DNA from 2 places in the Microbacterium luteum genome. Region 2 is predicted to be linked to the other one. Evidence: predicted binding sites of a transcription regulator. Region 2 holds the regulator's gene; the other holds the start of a gene.

Region 1 (15,638 bases), 580 kb from region 2:
ATGATGCCGCAGCGTTTGAACGGTTGCTGGGTGATGGATCGCAGTTTGGGATCTCGATTTCGCTTGCGGTGCAGCCGTCGCCGGATGGGTTGGCGCAGGCGTTCACCATCGGTGCGGACTTCATCGGCGACGACACTGTCGCGCTCGTGCTCGGCGACAACCTGCTGTACGGGCCGGGGTTGGGGTCGCAGTTGTCCCGGTTCGCCGACATCGACGGTGGGGCGGTGTTCGCGTACTGGGTGGCGGAGCCATCGGCGTACGGGGTGGTGGAGTTCGACGACACCGGCCGGGCCGTCAGTCTCGAGGAGAAGCCCGTGCAGCCGCGGTCGAACTATGCGATCCCGGGCCTGTACTTCTACGACAACGACGTGGTGGAGATCGCCCGGAACCTCGAGCCGTCGGCGCGGGGTGAGTTGGAGATCACGGATGTGAACCGGGCCTACCTGGAGGCAGGGAAGCTGCAGGTGCAGGTGCTCCCCCGGGGGACGGCGTGGCTGGATACCGGAACGTTCAACGACATGCTCGACGCCGCCGAGTATGTGCGGACGATCGAGCGGCGCACGGGGTTGAAGATCGGGTGTCCGGAGGAGATCGGGTGGCGGCGGGGGTTCCTCACCGATGAGCAGCTTGCTGAGCGTGGGGTGGCGTTGAAGAAGTCCGGGTACGGGGCGTACTTGCTGGAATTGCTGGAGCGGGGGGATCGCTGATGCGGTTGCTGGTCACCGGGGGTGCCGGGTTCATCGGCTCCAACTTCGTCCACCACGTCCTGGCCCATACCGATCATGAGGTGACGGTGTTGGACGCGCTCACCTACGCCGGGAACCTCGCCTCTCTGGACGGTCTCCCGGAGGATCGGTTTCGGTTTGTGAAGGGCGACGTCACCGACGCCGGCCTGGTGGATGAGCTGTTCGCCGAGACGGATGCGGTGGTGCACTACGCGGCGGAGTGGGGGTGTCAGATGGTCTGTGTGAGTGGGGTTCACCTCGAAGGAGAACATCATGGAGACCATGGCTATCAGTCCGGAGCGCGAGGAGCGCAGGCGTCGGCAGAAGGAGCTCGCTGATCAGTTGAAGTCGTCGGGTGCGATGGATGAGATCTTCGCGAAGATCGATGCCGGCACCCCGCTGACGGGCGATCAGGGGCTGCTCGGTGGCATGCTGAAGGCCGCGCTGGAGCGGGGCCTGGACGCGGAGCTGACCGAGCACGTCGGGTACGAGCGTGGTGATGCGGAAGCGTCGCTGTATCCGAACTCCCGCAACGGCACGACGCCGAAGACGGTGTCGACCGAGATCGGTGAGATCGACCTATCGGTCCCGCGGGATCGGAACGGGTCGTTCACCCCGATGCTCGTCCCGAAGGGGCAGCGCCGGCTGGATGGGCTGGACGGGATGATCATCTCGCTCTATGCCGGCGGGATGACCATCCGCGATATCCAGCATCATCTCGCGAACACGATCGGCACCGAGCTCAGCCATGAGACGATCTCGAAGATCACCGACCAGGTCGCCGACGAGGTCCTCGCGTGGCAGACCCGCCCATTGGAAGCGTTGTATCCGGTGATCTATCTCGACGCGATCATCGTGAAGATCCGTGACGGCGGTCACGTGCGCAACAAGGCCGCGCATATCGCCGTCGGGGTCGACATGGACGGGATCAAGCACGTCCTGGGTATCTGGGTGCAGGCCACCGAAGGCGCGAAGTTCTGGGCATCGGTCTGCGCCGAGCTTGCCAACCGTGGCATCCGCGACGTGCTGATCGTCTGCACCGACGGGCTCACCGGATTTCCCGAGGCGGTCGCGGCGACGTGGCCGCAAGCGACCGTGCAGACCTGCGTGGTCCACTGATCCGCGCGGCGATGCGGTTCGTGAACTACAAAGACCGCAAAGCCGTCGCCGCCGCGCTGAAACCGATTTACACCGCGGTGAACGAGGACGCCGCGCTCGAAGCGCTCGAGGCGTTCAGCGACTCCGAGCTCGGCCGCCGCTACCCCTCGGCGGTGAAGACGTTCCAGGACGCCTGGGACCGGTTCACCCCGTTCCTGGCGTTCCCGCCCGAGCTGCGCCGCGTGATCTACACCACCAACGCGATCGAGTCGCTGAACTACCAGCTGCGGAAAGTGACGAAATCGCGGGGTCACTTTCCCAACGACGCCGCCGCGGTCAAGCTGCTCTGGCTGGCGATCTGCGACATCGAAGACAAGCGCGCCCGAGAACGCGAGAAGGAACGCGGGCGCCCCTCCAGCCAGCGAAAAGCTTCCGGCCGACTCATCGAGGGCAACGTGACCACGAACTGGAAACAAGCCCTCGAACAACTCGCACTCGCCTACCCCGACCGCATCACCCCCTACCTCTAACCACCAACACCAACCCGCTTACACAGAAGACTTGACAAGCCCGGCGGAGTCGCACAACGACAACAGTCTTGATAACCCGCGCCCGTTCCTGGACACCAACATCATCGGCACCTACACGCTGCTGGAAGCAGCCCGGAAGCATGAGGTTCGGTTCCATCACATCTCCACCGACGAGGTCTACGGGGATCTGGAACTGGACGACCCGGAACGGTTCACCGAGACCACCCCCTACAACCCGTCCTCCCCGTACTCGTCAACGAAGGCGGGGTCGGACTTGTTGGTGCGGGCGTGGGTGCGGTCGTTCGGGGTGCAGGCGACGATCTCGAACTGTTCGAACAACTATGGGCCGTTCCAGCATGTGGAGAAGTTCATCCCCCGGCAGATCACGAATGTGATCCGCGGCATCCGCCCCAAGCTCTACGGCAAGGGTGAGAACGTGCGGGACTGGATCCACGCCGACGACCACTCCTCCGCCGTCCTCACCATCCTCGACAAGGGTGAGATGGGGCAGACGTACCTCATCGGGGCGGACGGGGAGAAGAACAACAAGACCGTCGTCGAACTCATCCTGCAGTTGATGGGCGAACCCGCCGACGCGTACGATCACGTCACCGACCGGGCCGGACACGACCTCCGTTACGCGATCGACTCCACACGCCTGCGCACCGAACTCGGCTGGACACCGAAGTACTCCGACTTCGAAGCCGGGTTGGCCGCGACCATCGACTGGTACCGGAACAACGAAGCCTGGTGGGCACCCGCGAAAGACGGTGTTGAAGCGTTCTACGCCACCCGGGGGCAGTAGCGGCCACGTTTCGTCTCGCTTCGCTCGCTCAACGACCGGCTCCGGCCCGAAGGACTCCATGACGCAGTTTGGTAAAGCCCTCACCCGCACCGAGACCCCCATCCCGGGGCTGGTGGTGTTCGACCTGCCTGTGCACGGGGATTCGCGGGGGTGGTTCAAAGAGAACTGGCAGCGGGAGAAGATGACCGCTGCCGGGCTGCCGGATTTCGGGCCGGTGCAGAACAACATCTCCTTCAACGACAAGGCCGGCACCACCCGCGGGATCCACGCCGAACCGTGGGACAAGTTCGTCTCCGTCGCCACCGGCCGCATCTTCGGCGCCTGGGTCGACCTGCGCGAAGGCCCCACCTACGGGGCCGTGTTCACCACCGAACTCGACCCCTCCCGCGCGATCTTCGTTCCCCGCGGGGTCGGGAACTCCTACCAAACCCTCGAACCCGACACGGCGTACACCTACCTCGTCAACGACCACTGGTCCCCCACCGCCGAATACGCCTTCCTCAACCTCGCCGACGAAACCATTGGGATCGACTGGCCCATCCCCCTCGATCAAGCCGAACTGTCCGAGAAGGACAAGAACCACCCCCGCCTGGCCGACGTGACCCCCATCCCGCCGAAGAAGACGCTCGTGCTCGGCGCGAACGGGCAGGTCGGCCGGGCACTCCGGAACCTGTGGGGCGAACGACCCGACGTCGAATTCGCAACCAGAGCCGACATCGAACTCGGTGTGCCGACGTCGCTCGCGCACGCACGGCCGTGGAAGCAGTACGACACGATCGTCAACGCGGCGGCCTTCTCGGCCGTTGACACCTCCGAGACCGCCGACGGCCGACGCGCCGCATGGGTCGTCAATGTCACGGCCGTGGCCGAGCTCGCTCACATCGCCACCGCGCACGGGATCACACTCGTGCATATCTCGAGCGACTACGTCTTTGACGGCACTCAAGAAGGCGACTACGACGAAGAGAGTCCGGTCGCCCCGCTCGGCGTCTACGGACAGACGAAAGCGGCTGGCGACGCCATCGTCGCTACGGTGCCGCGCCACTTTATCATCCGCACCAGCTGGGTCGTCGGCGATGGCGGCAACTTCGTCCGAACCATGGCGTCTCTGGCAGAACGCGGTGTGAACCCCGCGGTGGTCGACGACCAGCGGGGCCGGCTCACCTTCGCCTCGACGCTCGCGGCCGCCATCCACCACCTCCTGGCGGTGCGGCCCGAGTACGGAACGTACAACGTCACGAACACCGGCGAGCCGATGACCTGGTACGAGATCGCGCGACGTGTCTTCGAGATCACCGGCCACGACCCCGACCGCGTCACCCCGACGACAACGAGCCAGTACTACGCCAAAGTGACCACGCCCGTGGCGCCGCGACCAGCCAACAGCGGACTATGCGTGGCGCGACTATCGGCGACCGGCTTTGCTCCGACAGACGCGGTCACCTCGCTAGAGACCTACCTGCAGACCTGAAGCATCAGGGCTCGGATATGAGAATCCAACTGGTGACCGCTCTCACGTCGTCTTGACACCCTGTCGTTCCTCAACTCGGTCTTGGCAGCAACGGCTCGCAGACGAGATTCTCGGGCCGTCGACGGAACGGAACTGCTGTGCCAAGATGCAACCGTGAAGGCGATCATCCTGCTTCTCGGGCTTCGAGACCGGCACGGCCATGGGCCTTCCTGACCGGATCGACGATCTTCGACCCTCGCAGATCGCACTCGCGGAGGCGGAGATCAAGCGGCAGGAAGACACGCTCGCTGCAAAGGCCACCGGCCTGCAGACGCGCGCGGCGGTGCTCATCGGCGCGAGTGGTGTGCTCGGCGGCACCGAGCTGGTCACGGCGTCGGGCATCGGGTGGCTGAGCGGCATCAGCCTCGCGGCGTACCTCCTCGCGGCGGTGTTTGGCCTCGTCGCGGCGCGGTCGAGCGTCGGCGAGGAACCTGACGTCGCAGCACTGCTGGACACATACGCAGATGGCGACGACCTCTCGTTGCGCCGATCGATCCTTCTCAGCCGCATGACCTCCTATGACGGCGACAGCGATCACCTGAAGGGCGCGCACGCCTGGCTCACCCGCGGACTCGTCGCGCTGATCCTCGCGTGGACGATCTCGGGCGTCGGCACGGTGACCGGAATCCTGACCGGCGAGGAAGACACCGACGTGACCACGGTCAAGATCGAAGGAGTCGTCGATGTCCGACCCGAACCCTGACGAAACCGAACCGGAGTCCGAATCCGACGAGACGAAACCGCGGAAGCAGATCCCCGCGTCGTCGAAGACGCGCCCGACGGTACGGCATAGGAGGTCCGTCACGAAGCGATCCTTCGTCAGGCGGAAAAAGCGCTAGACCATTTCTCCCAATTCGCCTTGACGGTATCGAATCTTTGTACTAAACTCGGACGTAACGACAAAGTGCCCATTGTCGTCGTATCACTGGACGAGCGTGCCGTCTCGTTCAGCCGTAGACGAGGTTGGGTACCGATATGTTCTCTCCCGGCGACGAGTCATCTGAGACCGCGCAGCGCACCGCAGCGTTCGTGCGCCGTCTGACGGCGGCTCGAGCCGAGGAGGCCACCGCAGCAGCGAAGACCTCCGCAATCTTGGCCGAGGCCTACGCGTTTACCGTCGAGCAGACGGAACGCTTGCGCTCAACGTCGGCGAAAGAACGCGAGATGCCGCTACGCGCGATGGCCGCGGAACTCGCGGTCGCGTCGAGGATGAACGACCGCACGATGCAGACGCATCTCTACGACGCACACCGTCTCGTCAACGACTTCCCCGACTCCTGGAATGCGCTGCACGAAGGGCGCATCTCCCGAGCGCACACCGCGGTGATCGTCGACACCGGCCGTGAACTCGACGACAGCGCCGCGCGAGGCGCCTTCGAGCACGATGTATTGGCCTACGCCGAGACGACGTCTCCGGCGAGGGTGCGGTCGTATGCGGAGCAGGTCGCGGAGAACCTCAACCCTCGGTCGATCCAGGAGCGGCACGACGACGCCGTGCTCGATCGACGCATCTGGGTCGACGACCTTCGAGACGGCATGTCAATGCTCGGGGTGATCGGGCCGAGCGTGGCGGTGCATGGGATCTATGACCGGTTGACCCGGCAGGGAAAGGCGATCAAGGCCGCCGACCGGGCCGCCAGACGTGAAGCCACTGAGCGCGAAGGCGCTTGCGGAGCCGCTCCCGAAATTCCGTGCGATGACGACACCGCGCCCACCGTCGAGGGTGAGGCGCCCGTCCAAGAGGACTTGTGGTTCGATGAGCGGTCGCTGAATCAGATCCGCACCGATGTGCTGCTGGACATGCTGCTCACCGCATCGCCCTCGGTCGACCCGACCCGTGGCGTTGTCGAGGGCGGGCTCGGCGCGATCCGCGGACATGTGCAGGTCACCGTCCCCGCCACGACACTCGCGGGAACGACCCTGGGAGGAGCGCAGCTGAACGGCAAATGCGCGGTGGACCCGGAGACGGCGAAGATCCTCGCCGGAAACGCCCCCGACTTCGATCGGGTGTTCCTCGACCCGATCACCGGGGTCGTCCTCGCCGTCGACCGTCGCTTCGCCACACCGGCTCAGCGGAGGTATCTGGTGGCGCGGGATATCCGATGCCGATTCCCCGGGTGCCGCAGACCTGCAATGGACTGCGACATCGACCATCGCGAAGACTGGGCCCTCGGCGGCAAGACCGACGTCGAGAACCTGGGCGCGTTCTGCGAGAGCCACCACACCCTGAAACAAGCCGCCGGCTGGACCGTGGTGCAGATGCCCGGCGGGAGACTGCACTTCACCGCACCTTCGGGGCTGGAATACGTGGAGGACCCACCACCCCGAGTGATGTTCATGCCCGACCGGATCGGCGCTCCCGGCGACGCGGACCCGCCCGAGGCAGAAGCGCCCGCCGCGCCCTTCTAGGCAACCCGTCCGTCCTCGGCGGTCTGCGGCGAGGCAACCGCACCAGTAACGTGACCGCGCGCCCAAGCGGGCGGGCGCGCGGTCACGCCAGACACGCCTGAGTCAATGCTCATGCCCGGCCGAAAACCGGCCCGCGAGCACCTGCCGCGCACGTCCGCTGCACTTCAGACGACTTCCTGCTGCCTCCTTAATTCGTTGGAAACGCGGCGGTAACCCGACGGGGTCGCGTGACCGATAACGTTCCAGAGTTGGGCAGCGGAGTTCGGTGCATTCATTGGGGGAGCATCGGGCAGTGATGTTGTCCGCGTCATACGAGGTTGGGGACTCATGAAGACGAAACAACGACGTCTGCTGTCGGCTGGGATCGCGGGAGCGTTGGTGATCGGCGGGATCAGCACCTGGTCCATCACAGCGGCCAACGCAGACAGCCTCTCCGGCTCGGTGTCGGTGGTGCTGGACTTCACAGATAAGGACACACCGACCGCGACGATCGTCTCGCAGAATCTGTCGTCCGTCACCGCTTGGGGGGTCGCCGAGCTGTCGTACGGCAGCACCGTGAAGCGGTGGGGTCCCACGAAGTACGACGCGGGCGAGAGCCGCACCTACTACCACGAGATTCCCGGGTGCACGTGCGAACTCGCAGCCAGCGCGACGGCCATCGCCTGGGGCTTCCACGAAGACGGCGACCGAGAGCCGGACTGGACGACCGGCGAGATGACCATCGCTGATCCGCGCGTCACCGTCATCGGATGCGACGACCCGACACCGACACCGACACCGACACCGACACCGACACCGACACCGACACCGACACCGACGATCACGCCGTCTCCGACGCCCGCGCCTCCGAGTCCGACCCCCACGCCCACCGTCACACCGTCACCGACACCGACCGGATCACCGACGGACGCACCGGCACCCGACCCGACAGCAACCCCGGCGGCAGCCACCGGACAGCTCCCGGCGACGGGCGGCGTGATCGGGTGGACCCTCGGCCTCGCCGCGCTCGGCGCCGTGGCTGTCGGGACGGGAGTGTGGCTGCGTCGTCACCGACGGGTCTGAGGCGCGGTAACGATCGCGCTTTACGCAGCAATCACACAACGAACGTCGAGGAATCGCCGGTGTGGGCCGTCTGGCATCGACCGACGGCCCACCTGCTGGCTAGCCTCGAAGGTGCGGGCGCTCTGAGCCGCCACGCTGGAACGTTCACCAATCTGGGGGGATCATGAACGCTCGCCGACGCACGCTGTATGCGCCGCGGCAGTCTCGACCGCTGACGCCGTGGTGGCGCTATGAGGTCGGCGGACTGCCGGTGTGGGCGATGATCGTGATCGTGCCGGTCGTGGCCGCGCTTGTCGGCTACACCGTCCTGAACATTCCGAGCTGACGGCAACGTCGCCCCGCCAAGCCGTGGCTCCGTCCCAACACGGTGCCCACGCGCGAGACCCCCGGATTCCTCCGGGGGTTTCGTGTTCTCGTCAGAGGGCCGCCCAGATGGTGGCAAGCCTCGCCGCATCGGGCATCGGACAGTTCGCGTCGTACCAGCTCTGCGGCAGCGGCTCGTCCGCGGCCGCATACGTGTCGTCGACCGTGAACTCGCCCGACGCGGGCGTGGGCGGGTTGTGCGAGACCACCGTGTTCGATGCGCTCGCGAAGTTCCATCCGCGGATCGACCCGGCGATGAAGCTGTCCGACGCCGTCGCATTGGTGACCGGATCCGTCGTCTTTCCCCACAGCGTGTTCTGCGCCGTCATCACATGTCGCCCGGCACCGATCGGGTAGCGCCCGGTGCCCCGCAGCCCGCCGATGAAAGCGGAATGCGCGAGGCTCACTCCGCTCGTGTGCTCCATCATCAGCACCTGCGAGCTGGATTGGAAGAACACGCTGTCCTCGAAACGAAGGTTTCGGATGCCGCCACTCCCGCTCGATCGGCTCGCCTGGAATGTGTCGCAGTGCGAGCTCGATCCCGCGGCCTTGTAGGCCGGCGCGACGTAGCATCCGAGAAGCGAGACGCCGTCGATGGAGTAGTTGTTGGCGATGCGGAACGCCATGCGATCCGTGTCGTCATCGACCTGATCCGGCAGCACGCACTCGACGAACTCGACCCCGCTCGTGTTGGCGTTGTTGGCGGTGATGTTCAGCTGACCGACCGTCGACCATGCCAGCGCGAAGTCCTGAGCGTCTCGCACGAGCACCGCTTGACCGCTGAAGTCGAAGCCCACGACCGAGATCCCCGAAACGTTCACGAACGCGTAGCCGCGGCTGGACGCTTGAGCGATCGTGCCGCTCGCGGTGACCGTGCCCCAGCCATCGCGCGGCACGACCAGCACGCGCCACGTGCGTCCGCCCGCGTTGATGCCGTGAAGCACGCCGTAGTCGGTCGAGCCCGCACCGTAGCCGTAATCGAACACTCCCGGCTTCACCGCGATCTTGATCTTGCCCTGCGGCTGCTGCTGGATGGCGTCGGCGATGGCGTTCTGGATGGTCCACCAGTTCGGCTCCACCTCGACGACGAGGTCGAAGGCGCCGCCTGGCTCAGGCGTGCGCGCCGGCCAGTGCGATCCGGCCGGGCCGTAAGCGCCCGTCGCCGAAGCCGGCGCCTCCGGCGCGGGTGTCGGCACGGGATCCGCCGGCACCTCACACGACGGATCGATCGTCGTCGCGCTCGCGCGACCCGGCATCATCGTCTGCGCGACGGCGAAGGCCGGCACGGCCAGCAATGCGGCGCGGAAAACGTCGCGCCGACCCCATTCACTCTTCATCGATTCCACGATCGCCCCAACTCGTCGTCGAACACTGTTGGGAAAAGGAGTACACCAGTGGGGCTGGTGGGACAAGGAAGTTTTGCGCGAACGTGCTCGAGGACCGCCGGCTGAGCCCGATCAGGCCAGGGCGGACCAGATCTGCGTGAGCCGCGCCGCGTCGGGCAGCGGGCAGTTCGCGTCGTACCACTCCTGGCCGAGGACAACGTCCTGATCGCCGTATGTCGCGTTATCGACGACGAACGAGCCGGTTGACGGCGTCGGCGGAGTCACGTCGGTCGTGACGGTACCGGTCACGCTGTCGAACTGCCACGACTCGCGGATGGAACCGAGAACCAGACCCTCGCTCGCCGTCACACCTGTCACGAGGTCTCCCTGGGAGGCCGGTTGCCCCCACAGGGTGTTCTCCCCCTCGATGAGATGAAGACCGTCCGCGATCGGATAGCGGCCGGTACCCCGAAGGCCACCGACGAAGGCGCTGCGAATCATCGACACGTCTTGCGTGTGCTCAGCCATGACCACCGCGGAACTCGACGCGAAGAGGACCGAATCCTCGATGCTGATGCCACTCACGTTGCCCGCACCGGACGACCGGCTTGTCTGAAGCGTGTCGCAGTGCGCCGAGGAGCCTGCCACCTTGTAGGCCGGTGCCACGTAACAGCCGCGCATACTCACGCCGGAGGCGGAGTAGTCGTTTGCCACACGCACGGCCATCCGGTCTACGCCGTTGTCAGTGAGGTCGGGCAGCACGCATTCGACCATCTCGACATCGGACAGCCCGTCGTGGGCGTTGGACGTGGCGTTCAGACGGCCGAAGGTGGACCAGCCGATGGCGAAGTCCCGGCAGTTGCGCACCAGCACGCCCGTCGCACGGAAATCAAACCCGATCATCGCGACGCCGGCAAGGTTCACGATCGCATAGCCGGCGCCGTCGGCGATCGTTCCGACGCCGGCCACAGAACCCCAGCCGTCGCGCGGGGTGACCAGAACGCGCCAATCGCGGCCCACCGAACCGACGTCGTGGAGATCACCGGCCCTCGTGGAGCCCGAACCACCGCCGGCAGCGAAGGTGCCGGGGCGCACGAGGACCTTGACCTTGCTCGTCGGGTCCGCGGCGGCGATCGCCGCGCCGATCTGACCCCAGTCGGGGTCGACCTCGACAACCGAATCGAACGCGTCGTGCACCCACGGGGTGCGGGCTGGCCAGTGGGAGCCGTCGGGGCCGAAGAAGCCGCTCGGCGCGTTCAGCTGAGGCGCTGGCTCGAAGAGCTCGACGGTCGCGCCGCCGCCGCCGGCCTCCGCCGGAAGGGACGCGGTCAGGGTCGCGGTGCGGTCGACGTCGCTGCCGAGCACGCTCGTCACGACATACACGGCGAAAGACGTAAGGGCATTGCCCTCCCCCAGCACGACGACCACGTCGGAGCCCTCGTACTCCATGCTTCCGGGCAGAACCGGGTCGGTGAGCACGGTCTCGGCCGTCGGACCGAACCCAGCTGCGGAGAAGATGTAGGTGCCGGCCGGAAGAGCGACACCCTCAACCGTTTCGACGCGCAACGCGGGATACTCCCCGACAGTGTCCACCGATACGGTGGACGGTGTCACGGTGGGTGAGACCGTCATCGCCGGAACGACCGTCGTCGAGACGATGACCGGTGCCGCCCAGGCGCCGGCTTTCAAGAGTGTGCGTCGGTCCATACCGATGCCTGACAGTTCCACGATCGCCCCAAATCGGTCGTCGGATGTAGGTGCTGCACGCGAAACCCTAGAGGAACACTGCGTCAGAACTCGGCACATTCTCCCGGTGAAACGCCGAATTTACCTTGACGAGCCCGCGACAGGCGTGGCAGGCATCCAGGAATCACCACGTATGCTGGAGGCCGTGCCAGCTCCATCCCGTTCACCTCGCGCCCCGCGTGGACGGGCGGCACAGCCGGCAAGGCGTTGTACCGTCGCTCTCATCCATCCGGCACGGAGGCCGTGATGCGAAAGGGAACCGTGATCGCCGTACTGCTGACTCTCGCCGTGCTCGCCGCCGTCGCCACGGGCATCGTGCGACGACTCGACATCGACGCGCTCCGCGAGCGCGAGCTCGACGACTGGGCCGAGTCCGCATCCCGCTGAGTCACGTTCGGCACGCTAGAGTGCCGGAAAACACGAATGGGGACTCGTGGAACTCCGTGACTACCTGCGCATTCTGCGCGCGCACTGGATGGGCGTCGCGCTGCTGACGATCCTCGGACTCGCCGTCGCGCTCGGGTGGAGCCTCCTTCAGCCGCGCATGTACACCGCGAGCACCAGCGGGTACGTCACCGCACAGGAGTACGCACAGAGTTCCGGCGGTGGATCGCCGCTCGTCGGCGACCAGCTCGCCCGCAGCAAGGTCACCTCATACCTCGACATGGGCACGTGGCGGGTCGTCGCGGAGTATGCGATCGACGAGCTCGGGCTGGAGACGGCCCCGGAATCGCTCGTGCACCGCATCGACGTCTCGAACCCGCTCGACACCGTCGTCATCCACGTCGACGCCACGGCCTCGTCCCCCGAGGCGGCCCGCGATCTCGCCGAGGCCTGGATCCGCGGAATGACCGCCGCGATCGACCAGATCGAGGGCGACGGCACCCCCGGATCCGCCGCCGTCACCCTCATCCCCGGCGACTCCGCCGTGCTCCCGACCTCGCCATCGTCGCCGAACATCGAACTCAACGTCGCCCTCGGCGGCCTCATCGGCCTCGCCCTCGGCATCGGGTATGCAGTGCTGCGCAGCGTGCTCGACCGCCGCGTGCGATCGGCCGACGACATCGAGCGCGAAACCGACGCATCCGTGGTGGGCACCCTCCCCCTCGAGCGCGACCTCGACAATCACCGCGAGGTGCTCTCGTTCGCCACACCCGACGCCCGCGCACCCCGCACGGCGCTCACCGAGGCGATGCGCGAACTGCGCACCAACCTGCGCTTCATGGACGTCGACAACCCACCGCGCTCGATCGTGGTGACCAGTCCCCTCCCCGGTGACGGCAAGTCGACGACCGCCGCCAACCTCGCCATGAGCCTCGCCGCCGCCGGCGAGCGCGTCGCCTTCGTCGACGCCGACCTGCGACGCCCCGTCGTCGCGAGTCTGTTCGGCCTGCCCGAGGGCGCCGGCCTCACCGACGTGCTCTCCGGCCGGGCGCGCGTGCAGGATGTCGCCCACACCGTCGGCGCCGATCGCAACCTGCTCGTGCTGCCGGCCGGGCGCATCCCGCCGAACCCGAGCGAGGTTCTCGGCTCCCAGCGCATGCGGGAGCTCGTCGAGATGCTCACCACGCACGGGCTGGTCATCATCGACACCCCACCGACCCTTCTCGTCAGTGACGCCGCCGTGCTGAGCGCATCGACCGACGGCGCCCTCGTGGTCGTGTCGGCTGGACGCAGCACGTTCGAGATGCTGGAGAAGTCCCTCGAGAACATCTCGCGCGTCAACGGCCGGGTGCTCGGCGTCGTGCTCAACAAGATGCCGCGGCGGCGCGGCGCGCAGGACTACTACGGCTACGCCCCGGCGACCGGCACCGAGCCCGAGAACGCGTCAGCAGCTCCCCACGGCTGGACGGTCGTCAGTGGGGTGGGTGGCGCCGCACCGCGCTCGAATCGCCGCCCCGGCGTGTAAACGTCATGTGACGGACGGCGGCGCCCCGTCCACCCGGGGGTACTGTCGGCCCTGTGCAGCCGACGTCTCTCCGCCGCCGGTCGCGGCGATTCCCCGCCACCGCTGTCCGCGGGGCGATCGTCGTGGGGGCGGTGATGAGCGTGATGACTCTGGCCGGGTGCGCGGACACCCCGCCACCCGAGCCCACGCCGACGCTGAGCAGCGCACCGACGACGCCGCCCGTCGACACGAGCAGTGTGCGGACGCTCATCGACAGCGAGCGCTCGACACCCGACCTCGTCGTGGGTGAACCGGCTGAGACCGTCGGCGGGGAGAGCGCGGTGCAGGTGTCATACGACAGTGGCGGCGCGAACGTCACCGGCGTGCTCCGCATCCCCGACGCGGACGGACCGGTTCCGATCGTCGTCGTGGTGCACGGCAGCGTCGACCCGGAGGACTACGAGACCGGGCGCGATCTCGTCCCGGAACAGCGAGCGCTGCTCGACGCCGGATTCGCCGTCTTCGCCACCGACATGCGCGGCTATGCCGGATCCGATTCGGCCGACACCGCGGCGAACCTCACCATCGATCCGGGCTTCGGCTGGTCGACGGTGCTCGACTGGGGCATGGCGCTCGATGTCGTGAACGCGCTCGAGATCGCCCGAAGCGGGCAGATCGACGGCGTGGATCCCGATGCCGTCGGTCTGCTGGGGCATTCCCTCGGCGGTCTTCTCGCTCTGGATGCGGCCGTGATCTCGCCGGGCGCGTCGGACCTGGTCATCGCGATGAGCGCACCGGCATCCGACCTCGGTGAGGCCCTGGGTCAGGTCGCCGAAGACGACCCCGACCTCGCGGACGAACTCGCCGCCGAGGGCATCGGCCTGCCGGCCGAGGACCCGGAGTACTGGGCCGACATCTCACCGGCCACGTTCTTCGACCGAGCGACCGCGCCCTTGCTGCTGCTGCACGGATCGGCCGACGACGTCGCTCCCGCGACGTGGGCGCAACAGACCGCCGATGCGTGGACGGCCACGGGCGGCACCGCCGAGGTCGTGGTTCTCGACGGGGGCGACCACCACCTCGAGCCGCGCCGCAGCGAGGGAGACGACATCATCGTCGCTGCTTTCGACGCCGTGCTGCGCTGACTCTGCGGGGGCAGAAATCCGTCACATGTCCGTCATGAAACGATCACGTGACGAACAGGTTCCCCCTGCGCTCAGCGGTCTACAGTGAACGCAGCGATGCTGCTTGGGGAAGCATCGCTTTCTTGTGCCAGTGGGGAGGCGCATATGGATCGGCCGCGTGTTGCGGTGATCGTTCGGTACGGACTGAATCCGAACGCCTGGGAAGAGCGCCATCGGCGCGGTGAGGTCGCGGACAGAACGCCGTACGGATACCACCTCGCCGAGTCGGCCTTCGACCTGGAGTGGTCGACCGACCGCATCGAGGGCGCCACGGCCCGGTGGTGGCGCATGACCGTGAAACGCGTGCTCGGGTTCGACTTCATCCACGTGTGGCGCAACCGAGACGCGATCGCCCGGGCCGACGCGGTGTGGACGCACACCGAGCGGGAGCACCTCGCCGTCGCCCTCCTCAAGCTGCTGCGACCTCACCGATATCGCGCGGCGAGCATCGCGCAGTCGGTCTGGCTGTGGGACCTGTGGCCCGAGCTGTCCGGCATCCGCACCCGCTTCTTCCGCCACCTGCTTCGCCGGCACGCCGTCGAGATCGTGCTGAGCCGCATCAACCGCGACGACGCCCAGCACCTCGCGCCCGGCCGCACGGTGCTGCGCGTTCCCTTCGGTACCCACTTCGCCGACGCGGGCGAGCCGGGCGAACGTGCCGAGCCTCGCGTCGTGGTGGTCGGCAACGACCGGCACCGCGACTGGGACCTCATGGCCGGCGTCGCGCGCGCGATGCCCGGCGTGGCCGTCGATGTCATCTCACTGTCGGATGAGGTGCGCGCCCTCGACTGGGCACCCAACGTCACCGTTCGAAGCCTTCGGCAGGCCGACCTGCTCCGCAGCCTGTATCGCTCGGCGACCGTGGTCGCCCTGCCGCTCCACGCGAACCGGCACGCCTCCGGCTGCACCGTCGCGATCGAAGCCCTGTCCGCGGGTGTGCCCGTGGTGGCCACGGACGCCGGAGGCATCGACGAATACCTCGACGGCAGCGTG
Region 2 (15,638 bases):
CCGTCCTGCGTCGGGTTGACCTCGACGGTGCCGAACTCGGCGACGTCTTCGGCGAACTTGCGGAGCAGTCGCACGCCCTGCTCCGGACGCGACTGCTCGCGCCCGCGGAACAGGATCATGGCCTTCACCTTGTCACCGGCCTGGAGGAAGCCCTCGGCGCGCTTGAGCTTGGTGATGTAGTCGTGCGCCTCGATCTTCAGTCGGAACCGGACCTCCTTGAGGACCGTGTTCGCCTGATTGCGACGCGCCTCCTTGGCCTTCTGCGCAGCCTCGTACTTGAACTTGCCGTAGTCCATGATCTTGACCACGGGCGGCTTGGAGTTGGGCGCGACCTCGACCAGGTCGAGATCCGCCTCCTGAGCCAGACGCTGCGCAACCTCGATGCGGACGACGCCGACCTGCTCGCCGTTGGGGCCGACGAGACGGACCTCAGGCACGCGGATGCGCTCGTTGGTGCGGGGATCGCTGATGCGGAACTCCTCTTCGTGCGGGTGGTGGCCACCGCGACACGGTATGTCGCGGGCGGAAGAGTCCCCATTCCACCCGACGCGGCGTCCGAACGCCGACATCGCGCACCCGTACCTCGGCCGACATGCATGTCTCCGGGTCGACTCCGACATGGTGTCGCCGGAGCGGAGTGCGTGGACCCGGTAGCCTGGAGCGGCAAGCGCGGGTGGGATGTGATCCTCTTTCGTTCCAGAGCACAGTGCTCTGAAGCCCGCTGAAGTCTACCAGAAAGCACCACGTGTCCACGATTCCCCCCGACCACGGCCACGCAGAAGACGAACGTCACGCTCGGTGGGCCTCTCAGGAAGCCGCCGCCGAGTCGGCGACCCGCGACATCGCGGATGTCCCCGCGGTCGAGGTGATCACCACCGCCGCGGTGCATCTGATGAGCGCGGCCGCCGTGAAGGTCGGACTCGCCGACGACCCCGACACGCAGAAGGATCTGGACGAGGCCCGCAAGCTCATCAACGCCCTCGCCGGGCTCATCACCGCCGGCGCCCCCGAGATCAGCGACATGCACGCGCGGTCCCTCCGCGACGGACTGCGCTCGGTGCAACTCGCCTTCCGCGAGGCATCGACGATTCCCGACCCCATCGGCAAGGGGCCGGGCGAGAAATGGACCGGACCGGTCAGCTGAGCGGCTCCGAGCGCACGAGCTTCACGGCGAGCGAGTCCACCAGCACGGCGACGCGGTCATCCGCGGCCCATCGTCTCGCCAGGCGTGCGAGGACGGCATCGAGCTGCGACTGATCGAGTCCGGCAGCCACGTGCAGGCGCACGATCAGCTCGGGCCCCCGTCCACGTGCCTCGGGGTCGCCGGGTTCGAGTGCGAGGTCGATGATGGCCAGCTCCCCGCCGACGCTCTCGTTGAGTCCGGCCGCCACCTCGGGCGAGCGATGACTCGGCTCCCACTGCTGCGACTGGGCGATCGCCCAGACCGCCGGACGACGGATGACGAACTCGGTCTCCGAGCCGGGATCGATGACGATGAGGTCGGTGTCGTCCGCCGATGCCGCCAGTGCGGTCCTGATGCCCTCCGCGGGCACCGGACGCGCCTGCGCATCCCACACCCGCATGGTGTCGACCGACGTGAAGACCGGAAGCACGTGTCGCCCGTCCGGTGCGGCGACCGTGACGATCGACAGCTCCTGCGTCTTGTCGACCGCGAGTCCGTGTGCACCGACCGCGTCGCCGTCACCGTCGCCCTTCTGCGCGATGAGGGGGATCAGCAGACGGGCTCTCCGGTACGCGTCGACGACCTGCACCTCGGAGCCTTCGCCCGCCCGGAAGTCCCGCAGCGCCCGCTCGAGAGCAGGATCAGCACGGCCGTCGTCAGCGGCGTGGGGATTGTCGGAGAAGCGGCGTCCCTCCCACGGGACTCCCGCCGAGTCCGAGCCGCCGTCGGGCTGCGCGGGATCAGCGCCCGGCGACATCCAGCGCCTCAGCGAGGGTGAAGTTCCCCGCATAGAGGGCCTTGCCGACGATCGCACCCTCGACGCCGAGGGGCACGAGCTCTCGGAGAGCGGCGATGTCGTCGAGGCTCGAGATGCCTCCCGACGCCACGACGGGCTTCGGGGTGCGCGTCACCATTTCGCGAAGCAGCTCGGTGTTCGGGCCCTGCAGGGTGCCGTCCTTCGTGACGTCCGTCACGACGTAGCGACTGCATCCGGCTGACTCGAGGCGATCGAGCACCGTCCACAGGTCACCGCCTTCGCGGGTCCAGCCCCGCGCGGCGAGCGTCGTACCACGCACATCCAGGCCGACGGCGATGAGGTCGCCGTAGCGGCCGATCACGTCAGCCGCCCACTCGGGGTTCTCCAGCGCGGCGGTCCCGAGGTTCACGCGCGAGGCGCCGCTTTCGAGAGCCGCCTCCAGCGAGGCATCGTCGCGGATGCCGCCGGACAGCTCGACCTGAACACCGCGCACCGACTTGATCACCTTGCGCATGATGCCGGCATTGCTGCCCCGGCCGAAGGCCGCATCCAGGTCGACGAGATGGATCCACTGCGCCCCCTGGCGCGCCCAGTCGGTCGCGGCGTCGACGGGGTCGCCGTAGTTCGTCTCCGAACCGGCCTCACCCTGCGTGAGTCGAACGGCCTTTCCCCCGGCGACGTCCACCGCGGGAAGCAGAACAAGCTGGGGCGTTGATGCGAAATCGTTCATAGCTCCTCGTGCGTCTCGGCACCGGATCCGGGCGGCCGGGCGCAGGCACGGATTCAGAGGTTAGTCGGCGCCAGCCCGTCGATCCAATTGGCGAGCAGCCGGATGCCGGCCTCCCCCGACTTCTCGGGGTGGAACTGCGTCGCCGAGAGCGGCCCGTTCTCCACGGCGGCAAGGAAGGGCACGCCGTGTTCGCTCCAGGTCAAGACCGGTTCAGCGAGGGGGCGCTGCGTCTGCATCGTCCAGTGCTGGGCGGCGAACGAGTGCACGAAGTAGAACCGCTCGTTCTCGATTCCGCGGAACAGGCGACTGCCGGCCCCCGACGCGACGGTGTTCCATCCCATGTGCGGAAGGACAGGAGCATCCAACTCGGTGACCGCGCCCGGCCACTCGCCCAGTCCCGGAGTGTCCGCGCCCCGCTCCACACCGTGTTCGAAGAGGACCTGCATCCCCACGCAGATCCCCAGCACGGGCCTACCGCCGGCCAGACGTCGTCCGATGAGCTCGTCGCCGCAGCGCGAGCGCAGTGCGGCGACGACCGCCTCGAAGGCGCCGACGCCGGGCACCACGAGTCCGTCCGCGTCTTGGATCAGCCCGCGGTCGGCCGTCAGCCGCGCGTCGGCTCCGGCAGCGACGAGAGCCTTGACCGCGGAATGGACGTTCCCGGATCCGTAGTCGAGAACGGCGACGAGGGGCCGGTCGGTCACAGGGCGCCCTTCGTGCTCGGCACGCCGTCGACGAGTGGATCGAGCGCTTTCGCCTGGCGGAAGGCACGCGCGAATGCCTTGTATTCCGCCTCGGCGATGTGGTGAGGGTCCCGGCCGCCCAGCACCCTTACGTGGACGGTCAGCGCCGCCTGGAAGGACAGCGCCTCGAAGGTGTGGCGCACCAACGACCCCGTGAAGTGGCCGCCGATGAGGTGGTGTTCGAAACCGGCCGGCTCGCCCGTGTGCACGAGGTAGGGCCGCCCACTGATGTCGACCACTGCCTGGGCGAGGGCTTCGTCGAGCGGGACGAGCGCATCCCCGTAGCGGCTGATGCCGGCCTTGTCGCCGAGAGCCTGCCGGATCGCCTGCCCGAGCACGATCGCGACGTCTTCGACCGTGTGGTGTGCGTCGATGTCGGTGTCGCCCGACGCGCGAACCGTGAGGTCGGTGAGCGAGTGCTTCGCGAACGCGGTCAGCATGTGGTCGTAGAACGGCACCGACGTGTCGATGCTGCTGCGCCCCGTGCCGTCGAGGTCGAGCTGGAGCTCGACCGTCGACTCGCTGGTCGATCGGGTGAGCGAGGCGGTGCGGGTCATGACGTCGATCCTAACGACGCCAGCGCATCCAGGAACGCGGTCGTCTCCGCCTCTGTTCCTGCCGTGACGCGGAGGTGGTGCGGGATGCCCACGTCCCTGATGAGGATGCCGCGGTCGTAGAGGGCACCGAACGTCGCCGCCGGGTCCTCGACTCCCCCGAACAGGACGAAGTTCGTCCACGACGGGTGCGGCTGGTAGCCGAGCGCCTCGAGGGTGGCGGAGATGCGGTCGCGCTGCGCGACGATCTCGTCGACCATGCCGAGCATGACCGGCGCGTGACGCAGCGCCGCGAGCGCGGCGGCCTGCGTGATGGCACTCAGGTGGTACGGCAGGCGCACCAGACGCAGAGCGTCCACGACCGCGGGGTCGGCAGCGAGGTAACCCACGCGAGCTCCGGCGAAGGCGAATGCCTTCGACATCGTGCGCGACACGATCAGTCGCTCGCGCCCGGGGAGCAGGGTGATCGCTGATGGCTCGTCGTGAGGCGCGAACTCCTGGTACGCCTCGTCGACCACGACCATCGCCCGGCTCGCGTCGTAGACCGCTGCGATCACGTCAAGTGGCAGCGGCGTGCCCGTCGGGTTGTTCGGGGCGCACAGGAACACCACATCCGGATCGGCTGCTGCGACCTGGTCGGCCGCCGAATCGGCGGTCACCGAGAAGTCGTCTTCGCGCGTTCCCGCGACCCAGGCAGCACCGGTCGCTCGCGTCAGCAGCGGGTACATCGAGTAGGTGGGCGCGAAGCCGAACGCCGTCCTCCCCGGTCCAGCGAAGGCCTGGAGCACGTGCTGAAGCACCTCGTTGGAACCGTTGGCGGCCCACATCTGCTCAGGAAGCAGCCCTTCACCCAGGTAATCCGCGAACGCCTCGCGAAGCGGCAGGAACTCGCGATCGGGGTATCGGTTGACGTCCCGAAGCGCCAATGCGATCGCATCGAGGATGTCGGCGGCGATCTCATCCGGCACGGGATGGGTGTTCTCGTTCACGTTCAGCGCAACCGGAAGCGGTGCCTGAGGCGCACCGTACGGAGTCATTCCGCGCAGATCGTCACGGAGAGGAAGGTCGTCGAGGCGAGCGGTCACCCCTCCCATGGTACGGGCGCGCTTCGCCCGGCGGTCTACGGTGCCGTGTCGTAGCGCGCAGGGATGGCCAGCTCCTGACCAGCCGAGACATCGACACCGTCGAGAGCATTCAGGCGCGCGATGTCGTCAACGACGTCTCGAGGATCGCTCTCCGGTGCCACGCGCTCCGCGATCGCCCAGAGCGATTCACCTGCACTCACGACGACCGTGGAGAACGAGGCAGCGTCGCCGGCGTCATCGCGCGACGCGAGCGCGCTGCCGCCACTGATGACCGCGACCGCCACGCATGCGGCGGCGGGCAGTGCCGCCGCGGCGGCAAGAACGCGACGGCCGCGCACGGTCATGCGCAGGCGGGTGCGGTGGTGCGGCGTGATGCTGATCGCGGTCATCTCTCCTCCTTCTCGGCGAGAGGTTCGCATCGCTGAACTCGGCCGGGAGCCGGCGATGCGAACCTCTCTTCCGAAGCTATCTTCGATCTCGTAAGCTGTCAAGCGGGCCGACCGGTGGACTTCTCTCGAACACGACACGCGGAGCGCTTGCAGACCGTGTCGGACGAGGGCGGATACCGTTTCGATGAGCAGAGCCCATCACCGACCTCCGACATTCGAAGGCCGGTGCCCCTCGGACGACGAGGGGTGAGGAGACAGGAGCACGAGATGACCGAGCCGACGAGCCGCGCGCGACCCCAGACACGGCGGCGCCGCAGCCTCAGCGACAAGCAGCTCGCGATCCTCGAAGTGATCCAGCGATCGATCGCACGGCACGGGTACCCGCCGAGCATGCGTGAGATCGGCGACGCGGTCGGGCTGAAGTCGTTGTCGAGCGTGACGCATCAGCTGAATCAGCTGGAGCTGAGCGGCTACCTGCGCCGCGATGCCGGCAAGACTCGCGCGATGGAGGTCCTCATCGACCTCCCCGGCGCGAGCACGGAAAGCCCCGCCGACGCGGCGCCCCCCGTGGGCGATGCCGCGATGGTCCCCCTCGTCGGGCGCATCGCCGCCGGGGTGCCGATCACCGCCGATCAGCAGATCGACGAGGTCTTCCCGCTGCCGAGGCAGCTGGTCGGCAAGGGCGACCTGTTCATGCTCAAGGTGTCCGGCGAGTCGATGATCGACGCGGCCATCTGCGACGGCGACTGGGTCGTAGTGCGCTCGCAGCCGACGGCCGAGAACGGCGACATCGTCGCCGCGATGCTCGACGGGGAGGCGACCGTCAAGACCTTCCGCCAGCGCGACGGTCACGTGTGGCTGCTGCCGCGGAACTCCGCGTTCGAGCCGATCCTCGGGGACGAGGCCGTCGTGCTCGGCAAAGTCGTGGCGGTGATGCGCGCCGTCTGACGGCCGTCTCCTCAGCCGGCCAGCGCACCGCGCGTGCAACAACTCAGGCTGTGCTGGCGATTCTGGTGCCGTGGCGGCATCCCGATGGTGTCTCAGCCTGAGTCGGGTCCGCAGGAGGCCGAGTAGGACGGAACTCGCACGCCGACGCCTCACCTCGCACGAGGCCAGGATCCAGAGAACGGGCGCCAGAATTCGGGGACGAAGGTGTCCGACCGCTTGAGGGCGTCGGAGAACCTGATCTGGGGCACACGTGCGAACGGGGCGGCGTTCCCGCCACAATGGGGCTGACCCGACAAGAGGGAGCCCTCGCCATGGCCACGACAGACATCACCGATCTCCGCGCGGAGATCGAACGGCTGAAAGCGGAGAACGCCGATCTTCGTTCCCAGGCGTCCTCGGATCTCAGCGGAGAAAGACCTGTCTCAGACCGCGCTGGTCACACCGGATGGTGGCGTGCCCTCATCTCGGCCGTCTGCATCGTGCTCGCCGGCATCCTCGTGCCCGTCTCCGTCCTCGGCACGTGGGCGCGCGCGGAACTCGTGAGCGAGGACGCGTTCGTGCAGACCTTCGGTCCCCTCGCGGACGATCCCGATGTGCAGCAGCTGGTGATCGACCAGGCGTCCACCGCCGTGAACGCGGCCGTCGACGTCGAGGGCATCACGAACGACGTCATCGACGGCGTGCAGAGCCTCGATCTTCCGCCCGCCGCGTCGTCGGCGCTCGACCTCCTCCGGCAGCCCGCCGTCCAGGGCGTGCAGGGCCTCATCGACTCGGCGATCACCGGAGTGGTCCAGTCCGACGCCTTTCCCGAGGTGTGGCGAACGGCTCTCGTCGCCAGCCATCGTGCGCTCGTCGCCGCAGCGACGGGCGACGACTCCACCGCGATCGCGATCGACGACACCGGCGCCCTCGGCATCCAGCTCGGCCCCATCATCGAGGAGCTGAAGTCACGACTGGCCGCGCAGGGTTTCGGCTTCGTCACCTCCATCCCGGCGATCGATCAGACCATCGTCATCGTCCAGGCCGATGGCCTGCTTCTGGTGGGCACCGTCTACAACCTCGCCGTCACAGCGGGCTACTGGATCCCCTTCGTAGCCCTCGGCCTCGCCGCCGTCGGGGTGCTGATCGCGCGCCGACGGTCGACGGCCGTGCTCGGGGTCGGCGTCGCCATCACGATCGGCGCAGGTCTGCTCGCGGTAGCCCTCGCGAGCGCGGGAGCCGTCCTCAGCCTCAACGCACCCGGTCTGGGCATCCCCGCTCGCACTCTGGAGTCGATCTACGACACGGTGATCGGCGCCGTCCGCGATACGGCGGTCGTCCTGACCTTCCTCGGCATCGTCGTCGCCGTGGCGGCGTGGCTGAGCGGCCGTTGGGCGCCGGCGCGGCGCATCCGCTCCGTGGCCGGCTCGCTCACCGCGTCGGCGCGATCGGGACTGCGCAGTCGAGGGCTCGACACGGGCGCCTTCGGGGACGCGATGCATCGCCAGCGCGTGCTCGTGCGCGTCGTCATCCTCGTGCTCGCCGTGCTCGTGCTGTTCGCGCTGCGGCCCCTGACTTTCGGCGACATCGCCCTGGTCATCGTCCTCGCCCTCGCCGTGTGGCTCGTCACCGCCCTGCTCGAGAGATCACCGTCTGATGGCCAGGCGGCCATCGACGCCGACGACGTCCTCGAGGCGGAACCGACGGCCGACGTGGACACGGCGGCCGATGTGGAAAGCGACACGGCGGTCCTTCCCGGCAACGCACCCACACAGCCGTTGCGCTGAGCCCGCAGGGAGGTCACCGCGTCGTACGGTGGGACGGTGACCTCCGAACTCCCCTACGGCTCCTGGCCCTCTCCCATCACCGCCGAGGCGGCCTCCGCGGCGTCGCCCCGGATCGACGGAGCTCGTTTCGTCGGGGAGGACGTGTGGTGGGGCGAGCCCGTTCCGGCCGAAGCCGGTCGCGTCGCCGTACGCCACCGCGGCGACGACGGCGACGTTGAGGATGTGTTGCCCACCCCCTGGAACGCGCGAAGCACCGTGCACGAGTACGGCGGCGGCGCGTGGACCGCCGACGAAGCCGGAACGCTGTTCTTCGTCGAGAAGACGGATCAGCGCGTGTACTCCGTCGTCGACGGGACCGTGCGTCCTCTCACTCCCGTGGCAGGCCACGCGCGCCACGGCGGCCTGGAGTGGCGCGACGGCGTTCTGCTCGCCGTCCGCGAGGAGCACGATCCCGGGCTGACCGTCCCCCGCCGCGCGATCGTCCGCATTCCGGTGGACGGATCAGCCGCGGACGACGACGCCGCGATCGTCGTGCTGGTGAGAGGGAGCGACTTCGTCGCACAGCCCGCGCTCTCCCCCGACGGAACCCACCTCGCCTGGGTGGCCTGGAACCATCCGAACATGCCCTGGGAACGCGCCGAGGTGCGCGTCGGACGCATCGAGGACGGCACTGTAGGCGAATGGACGGCTCCCGTCACCGGCGACCGCTCCGTCCTTCAGCCGCGCTGGCTGGACGAGCAGACCCTGCTGTACCTCGACGACGCGTCCGGTCGGTGGAATCTCATGCGGTGGCGGCTCGGGGACGAGGCCCCGGTCGCTTCGTTCGCCCCCGCCGACGCCGACACCGGAGGCGGACTGTGGGTGCTCGGCCTGTCCTGGTACACCGTTGCGGGTGATCACGTCGTGGCGGTTCGCACGGACGGCGCAGATCACGTGGTGGCGGTCGATCCCGAGACCGGGGCGACCGCGCCGCTGCCGGTCCCTGTCGTCTCGGGGGTCGTGATCGAGGACGCTCGGGGGACGCGGGCGCTCGTCTCCGGCGCGGTGCCCGGAGGTGGGACAGGCGTCTGGAGCGTCGACGCGTCGGACGGGACGATCACCGCGGTGCGCGAATCATCCGCGCCGTGGGCGGACGAATGGACGCCGCGGGCCACGGCTGTCACGGTGGACGGTCCGTCGGGTCCCGTACACGCGTTCGCGTACCCGCCCACCAACCCGGACGTCACCGCCGCCGACGGTGAACGGCCCCCGTACGTCGTCTTCGTCCACGGTGGCCCCACCTCGCATGTCGGTCCGGTCGCCTCCTCGCGGGCCACTTATCTCACCAGCCGCGGCATCGGCGTCCTGGATGTGAACTACGGCGGATCGACCGGATACGGGCGTGCCTACCGCGAGCGCCTGCGCGGGCAGTGGGGCGTCGTCGACGTGGCCGACGTGGTGGCCGCTGCACGGGGACTCATCGACGGCGGACTCGCGGACCCGGACCGCGTCGCGATAGCCGGCGGTTCGGCCGGCGGGTGGACGGTGCTCGGCGCCCTGGTGGCGGGAGACGTCTTCAGCGCCGGCATCTCCCGCTATGGCGTCGGCGATGCCCGCGCCCTCGCCGAAGACACGCATGACTTCGAAGCCCGCTACCTCGACGGTCTGATCGGACCGCTGCCGGAGGCCGAACAGCTCTACATCCAGCGATCCCCGCTGACCCACGCGGAGCGCTTCTCGGCGCCCCTGCTCCTTCTGCAGGGCAGCGAGGACGCGGTCGTGCCTCCCGCCCAGTCCGAAGCCATTCGCGACGCGCTGTCGGCGCGCGGCGTGCCGCACGCATACGTGCTGTACGAGGGCGAGGGACATGGATTCCGGCGTGCGGAGACCATCGTCCACGCGCTGGAGTCGGAGTACGCCTTCCTCGGCGCCGTCTTCGGGTTCGACACCCCGGGGGTCGCCCCGATCGAACTGCAGCGGTGAGCAGCGCCGCCTGCCGACGGTTCGGCGATCGGCCGGTCAGGCGGTGAGGAACGGTGCGAGTCGCGCACCCAGGATCGCCGGCACATGAGCATGGATGGCGGTGCCGTCCGCGACGTGCTCCTGCGTCAGGATGATGCCCGTCTCGTGCACGGCCGAGACGAGGTCGCCGCGGTCGTACGGCACGAGCACGCGAACCTCGACCGGAGGAAGCGGCAGCATCCGCTCGATCCGGGCACGGATCTCGTCCACGCCCTCGCCGGTCCGCGACGAGGCGAACACCGCATCGGGCTCGAGTCCGCGCAGCACCAGCCGCGTGTCGTCATCGATGAGGTCGGCCTTGTTGAACACGACCAGCTCGGGCAGCTCACGCGCACCGACGTCACCGATCACATCCCGCACCGTCGCGAGCTGCGCGGCGGGGTCCGGATGAGCGCCGTCGACCACGTGCAGCACGACGTCGGCCTCACCGACCTCTTCGAGCGTCGAGCGGAACGCCTCGACGAGCTGATGCGGCAGATTGCGCACGAAGCCGACCGTGTCGGTGAACGTGTAGATGCGCCCGTCGGAGGTCTGGGTGCGCCGCACCGTCGCGTCGAGGGTGGCGAAGAGGGCGTTCTCGACCAGCACGCCCGCGCTCGTCAGGCGGTTGAGCAGGCTCGACTTTCCGGCGTTGGTGTATCCGGCGATCGCCACCGACGGCACGGTGTGACGATCGCGCTCGGCGCGCTTGGCGGCCCGGGCGGGCGCGAACGAGGCGATCTGGCGCCGCAATTGCGCCATGCGGGTGCGGATGCGGCGGCGATCGAGCTCGATCTTGGTCTCCCCCGGTCCGCGGGAGCCCATCCCGGCGCCCGCGGCTCCGACCTGGCCTCCGGCCTGGCGGCTCATCGAGTCACCCCATCCACGAAGGCGCGGAAGCAGGTATTCGAGCTGCGCGAGCTCGACCTGCGCCTTTCCCTCGCGGCTCTTGGCGTGCTGGCTGAAGATGTCGAGGATCACCGTCGTGCGGTCGATGACCTTCACCTTCACGACGTCTTCGAGCGCGCGCCGCTGGCTGGGGGCCAGCTCCGTGTCGGCGATCACCGTGTCGGCGCCGACAGCGGCGACGAGGTCGCGGAGCTCCTCGGCCTTGCCTCGACCCAGGTAGGTCGCGGGGTCGGGATGCGGCCGCCGCTGGAGCACGCCGTCGAGGACGACCGCCCCGGCGGTCTCGGCGAGCGCCGCCAGCTCGCGCAGCGAGTTCTCGGCGTCTTCCTGCTCCCCCTGGGGGTGCACCCCGGCGAGGACGACGTTCTCCAGGCGCAACTGGCGGTACTCGACCTCGGTGACGTCTTCGAGTTCGGTCGACAGCCCCGGGACGCGTCGCAGCGCGGCGCGGTCTTCGCGATCCCATTGGTCGCCATCGTCGTCGCCGCGGCCGGCGGTGCGCACATCCTGCAGCGCCTGCGCCCCCGAGAACACCGTGACACCCGACCGCCCGTTCGCCCGCGACAGCACGCGTTCGACGGGGTCGAGCGGTGCGTCGTCGGCCCCGTGCGTCGTGGTGGTATCGGTCATCCTCGCCTTTCGTCATCGTGGCCGGCGGCATCGCAGCGGCCTCTCGTCACACCCGGGGAGCGCTTTCGCGCGCCGAGCGGGCATCGGTGAATTCTAGCTCCCCCTGCGGCTGTCCGCTCCGCTACGCTCGTGCTCCATGGGGAGCGATCACTACTTCACCGCGACTCCCGCAAGTCCCGAGAACCTCCGCACGATCCGCGTGACCCTGGCGGGCCGCGATGTGGATGTCGTGACCGCCGGCGGGGTGTTCAGCCCAGACCACATCGACGCCGGAACGGCGGTTCTCCTCGCCAACACGCCGATGCCGCCTCAGGGCGGCCATCTGCTGGACATCGGCTGCGGGTGGGGGCCGATCTCCCTCAGCATGGCCCTGGAGGCCCCGCACGCGACGGTCTGGGCCGTCGACGTCAACGAGCGCGCGCTCGATCTGACACGCCGGAACGCCGCATCCCTGGGCCTGGAGAACGTCAACGCCGTGACACCCGAGGATGTTCCCGCCGATATCGCGTTCCGGGCGATCCGATCGAACCCGCCGATCAGGGTCGGCAAGGATCAGCTCCACGGGCTGCTCGAGACGTGGATCCCCCGCCTCGACGAGCGCTCCGACGCGCATCTCGTGGTCTCCCGCAACCTCGGGTCGGACTCGCTCCAGCGCTGGCTCGCGGCGACGTTCGAACGGGGCTACAGCGTGCACCGGGTCGCCACCGGCCGCGGGTTCCGGGTGATCAAGGTACGGCGGCGCGGCGCGGCGGCGACCGGCGTCATCCCCCTGCCCTGACGTCCGAACACCGGTGGGCAGCGTGGGCACGCGTGGGCACGAACTCAGGCTGAGCGTCGCCTGGCCGCCCTGATTCGGCGGCAACGTGCGGGGCACGCCCCTCGCAGCCTGAGTCAGGGCACGGCGAGCGGCGGATCAGGGCACGGCGAGCAGCCTGAGTGGCGGCACGGCACGCGGCGTATCAGGCGAGGGTGATCTCGCCGGTGTAGACGAGGGCGGCCGGACCTGAGAGCAGCACGTGCGAGCCGTCGGCGTGCGGCACGAGGCGCAGGCCGAGACGACCGCCGGGGACATCCACGCTCCACTGCTCGGGCGCGCCGGCTCCGGCCCAGTGACGAACGGCGAGCGCGGCGGCGGCGACACCCGTTCCGCAGCTGAGGGTCTCCCCCACGCCCCGTTCGAACACGCGCATCCGGATGCGGCCGACACCGTCGTGGACGAGAGGGTCTTCGGGCACGACGAACTCGACGTTCGCTCCCGCCGGCGGCGCGGGATCGAGGATCGGGGCCACGGTGAGGTCCAGGTCCTGCAGCTCCTCCACCGACGACAGCGCGACGACCACATGGGGGTTGCCGAGGTCGGCGTGCTGACCCGGTCGCGGGACGCTCAGCCCGCGGGCGCGCACGAGCACGTCGTCGTCGTCGACATCCCACCGGCCGAGGTCGACCTCGAATCCGAGGGTGCTGCGCGTCAGGGTCTTCACGCCCGCGCGCGTGCCGATGCGCAGGGGCTCTTCCAGGGACGCCAGGCCGGTGTCGACGAGGTACTTCGCGAACACCCGCGTGCCGTTGCCGCACATCTCGGCCACCGAGCCGTCGGCGTTGCGATAGTCCATGAACCATTCCGCTCCGGAGGCGGCGGCGGCGGCGCCCTCGTCGATCGACGTCGAGCGGATGACGCGCAGCAGGCCGTCTCCTCCGATGCCGAAGCGGCGATCGCACAGGATGGCGACATGGTCGTCGGTGAGATCGAGCGCACCGTCGGGGTCGGCGATCACGACGAAGTCGTTCCCCGTGCCGTGGCCCTTGGTGAACGCGACGGTCTGCGGCATCCTGTCAGTCTACGGGCGCTGCGCCCCGCACGCGCGCGACGGCGTCGCGGGCGGCATCGGGCGCCGGCTCTATCCACGTCAGCGCGTCATAGCGCCGGAACCACGAGACCTGGCGACGGGCGTAGCGCCGCGTGAGGGCCTGGGTCTGCGCGATCGCGTCGCTCTCGCCGACGCGGCCGTCCAGCTGCGCGAGCGCCTGGGCGTAGCCGATCGCGCGACGTGCCGTCACCCCGTCGTCGAGGCCACGCGCCCGCAGCCGCTCCGCCTCCGCCACCAGCCCCTCCGCCCACATCGCCTCGACGCGGCGATCGAGCCGTTCGACGAGTTCGGCACGGTCGACGTGCACGCCGAGGAGCGTCGTCTCCGGATGCCACAGGGACGGCGTCTCCGGCAGCGCGGCACCGTGGGTGCTCTCGCCCTGCATGACGATCTCCAGCGCCCGGACGACCCGACGACCGTTACGGGGATCGATGCGCGCCGCGGTGGCGGGGTCGAGCTCACGCAGCCGCGCGAAGAGGATGCCGGCTCCATACCGGTCGAGGTCGGCCTCCAACTCCGCACGCACGGCGTCGTCGTGGGGCGGAAAACGGAAGTCGAAGACGACGCTCGAGACGTACAGTCCCGATCCGCCGACCAGCACCGCATCCGCACCACGCGCGAAGATGTCGGAGATGGTCTCACGCGCGGTCGGCTGATACCAGGCGACCGCAGCCTCCTCGGTGACATCCAGCACGTCGAAGAGATGGTGCGGGATGCCGCGACGCGCCGACTCGGGAAGCTTCGCCGTCCCGATGTCCATGCCGCGGTAGAGCTGCATGGCGTCGGCGTTGACGATCTCCGCCGGGCGGCCCCGTCCGATCAGCTCCTCGGCGAGATCGAGCGAGAGCGACGTCTTGCCGGTGCCCGTCGCGCCGGCGATCACCCACAGCCGCGCGGCGCTCACCCGCCGATGCGCAGGCTCGGGAGCCCGAGGGAGACCGCCCGGGGACCGTCGCCGGCGGACGTCGCCGGCACACCGCACGATTCGGCCTGCGAACGATCCCAGGCATCCCCTGCGCGCGTTCGGCGGATGCGCAGCGGCTGCCCGTCCGGAGCGTCCGCCAGCAGGTGGAACGGCGCGGCATGCGTCACCGTCACCGACACGACATCGCCGGGCCGCGGAGCCTCGGACCCGCGCGGAACCTCGAAGTGCACGAGGCGGTTGTCTTCGGCGCGGCCGGTGAGGCGGTGCGTCTCCGCGTCCTTCTTGCCCTCACCGGTGGAGACGAGGACCTCGAGTTCGCGACCGAGCTGGGCGTGGTTCTCCTCCAGACTGATGCGTTCCTGCAGGGCGACGAGACGCTCGTAGCGCTCCTGCACGACGGCCTTCGGCAGCTGGTCGGGCATGGTCGCCGCGGGCGTGCCCTCACGGATCGAGTACTGAAAGGTGAAGGCCGATGCGAACCGGGACTGCTCGACGACGCGCATCGTGTCCTCGAAGTCGTCGTCGCTCTCCCCCGGGAAGCCGACGATGATGTCGGTGGAGATGGCCGCGTGCGGGATGCGCTCGCGCACACGGTCGAGGATGCCGAGGAACTTCGAACTGCGATACGAGCGTCGCATCGCCTTGAGGATCCGATCGCTTCCTGACTGCAGTGGCATGTGGAGCTGCGGCATGACCTGGGGCGTCTCGGCCATCGCGTCGATGACGTCGTCGGTGAAGGCCGCCGGGTGCGGGCTGGTGAAACGGATCCGCTCGAGGCCGTCGATCTCCCCCGCGGCGCGAAGCAGCTTGCCGAATGCCTGGCGATCCCCGAACTCGACCCCGTAGGAATTGACATTCTGTCCGAGCAGGGTGACTTCGATGGCCCCGTCGTCGACGAGCATCCGGATCTCGTTCAGGATGTCGCCGGGGCGTCGATCCTTCTCCTTGCCCCGCAGGCTCGGCACGATGCAGAAGGTGCAGGTGTTGTTGCATCCGACGGAGATGGACACCCATCCGCTGTGAACGGCGTCGCGCTTGGTCGGGAGCGTCGACGGGAAGACGTCGAGGGACTCGAGGATCTCGAGCTCGGCCTCGCCGTTGTGACGGGCGCGCTCGAGGAGATTCGGAAGCGAGCCCATGTTGTGGGTTCCGAAGACGACATCCACCCACG

What was found. Region 2 encodes LexA, which represses DNA repair genes until DNA is damaged. Its sites were predicted from a motif close to TCGAACANNTGTTCGA; they were not measured.
Region 1: the regulator LexA is predicted to act here: its motif matches at 5,537-5,552, upstream of IM777_RS13550 (HNH endonuclease signature motif containing protein).

What each region holds. Positions count from the first base shown of each region.
Region 1 is NZ_CP063814.1:2,767,517-2,783,154, forward strand. Features, by position in the region: gene rfbA (glucose-1-phosphate thymidylyltransferase RfbA) at 1-707, shown strand, start outside; partial or broken gene IM777_RS13525 (NAD-dependent epimerase/dehydratase family protein) at 704-946, shown strand; partial or broken gene IM777_RS13530 (IS256 family transposase) at 1,008-2,353, shown strand; gene IM777_RS13535 (dTDP-glucose 4,6-dehydratase) at 2,385-3,158, shown strand; gene IM777_RS13540 (sugar nucleotide-binding protein) at 3,217-4,629, shown strand; gene IM777_RS13545 (hypothetical protein) at 4,829-5,371, shown strand; gene IM777_RS13550 (HNH endonuclease signature motif containing protein) at 5,644-7,077, shown strand; gene IM777_RS13555 (hypothetical protein) at 7,405-8,139, shown strand; gene IM777_RS13560 (hypothetical protein) at 8,303-8,464, shown strand; gene IM777_RS13565 (hypothetical protein) at 8,556-9,839, opposite strand; gene IM777_RS13570 (hypothetical protein) at 9,960-11,633, opposite strand; gene IM777_RS13575 (hypothetical protein) at 11,820-11,960, shown strand; gene IM777_RS13580 (tyrosine-protein kinase domain-containing protein) at 12,007-13,482, shown strand; gene IM777_RS13585 (alpha/beta hydrolase family protein) at 13,536-14,606, shown strand; gene IM777_RS13590 (glycosyltransferase) at 14,751-15,638, shown strand, end outside.
Region 2 is NZ_CP063814.1:2,186,367-2,202,004, forward strand. Features, by position in the region: gene infC (translation initiation factor IF-3) at 1-437, opposite strand, end outside; gene IM777_RS10920 (DUF1844 domain-containing protein) at 746-1,144, shown strand; gene IM777_RS10925 (SseB family protein) at 1,137-1,940, opposite strand; gene priA (bifunctional 1-(5-phosphoribosyl)-5-((5-phosphoribosylamino)methylideneamino)imidazole-4-carboxamide isomerase/phosphoribosylanthranilate isomerase PriA) at 1,924-2,670, opposite strand; gene hisH (imidazole glycerol phosphate synthase subunit HisH) at 2,724-3,374, opposite strand; gene hisB (imidazoleglycerol-phosphate dehydratase HisB) at 3,371-3,970, opposite strand; gene IM777_RS10945 (histidinol-phosphate transaminase) at 3,967-5,061, opposite strand; gene IM777_RS10950 (LysM peptidoglycan-binding domain-containing protein) at 5,088-5,441, opposite strand; gene lexA (transcriptional repressor LexA) at 5,709-6,389, shown strand; gene IM777_RS10960 (hypothetical protein) at 6,701-8,155, shown strand; gene IM777_RS10965 (S9 family peptidase) at 8,192-10,117, shown strand; gene hflX (GTPase HflX) at 10,154-11,674, opposite strand; gene IM777_RS10975 (class I SAM-dependent methyltransferase) at 11,811-12,452, shown strand; gene dapF (diaminopimelate epimerase) at 12,634-13,503, opposite strand; gene miaA (tRNA (adenosine(37)-N6)-dimethylallyltransferase MiaA) at 13,508-14,446, opposite strand; gene miaB (tRNA (N6-isopentenyl adenosine(37)-C2)-methylthiotransferase MiaB) at 14,443-15,638, opposite strand, start outside.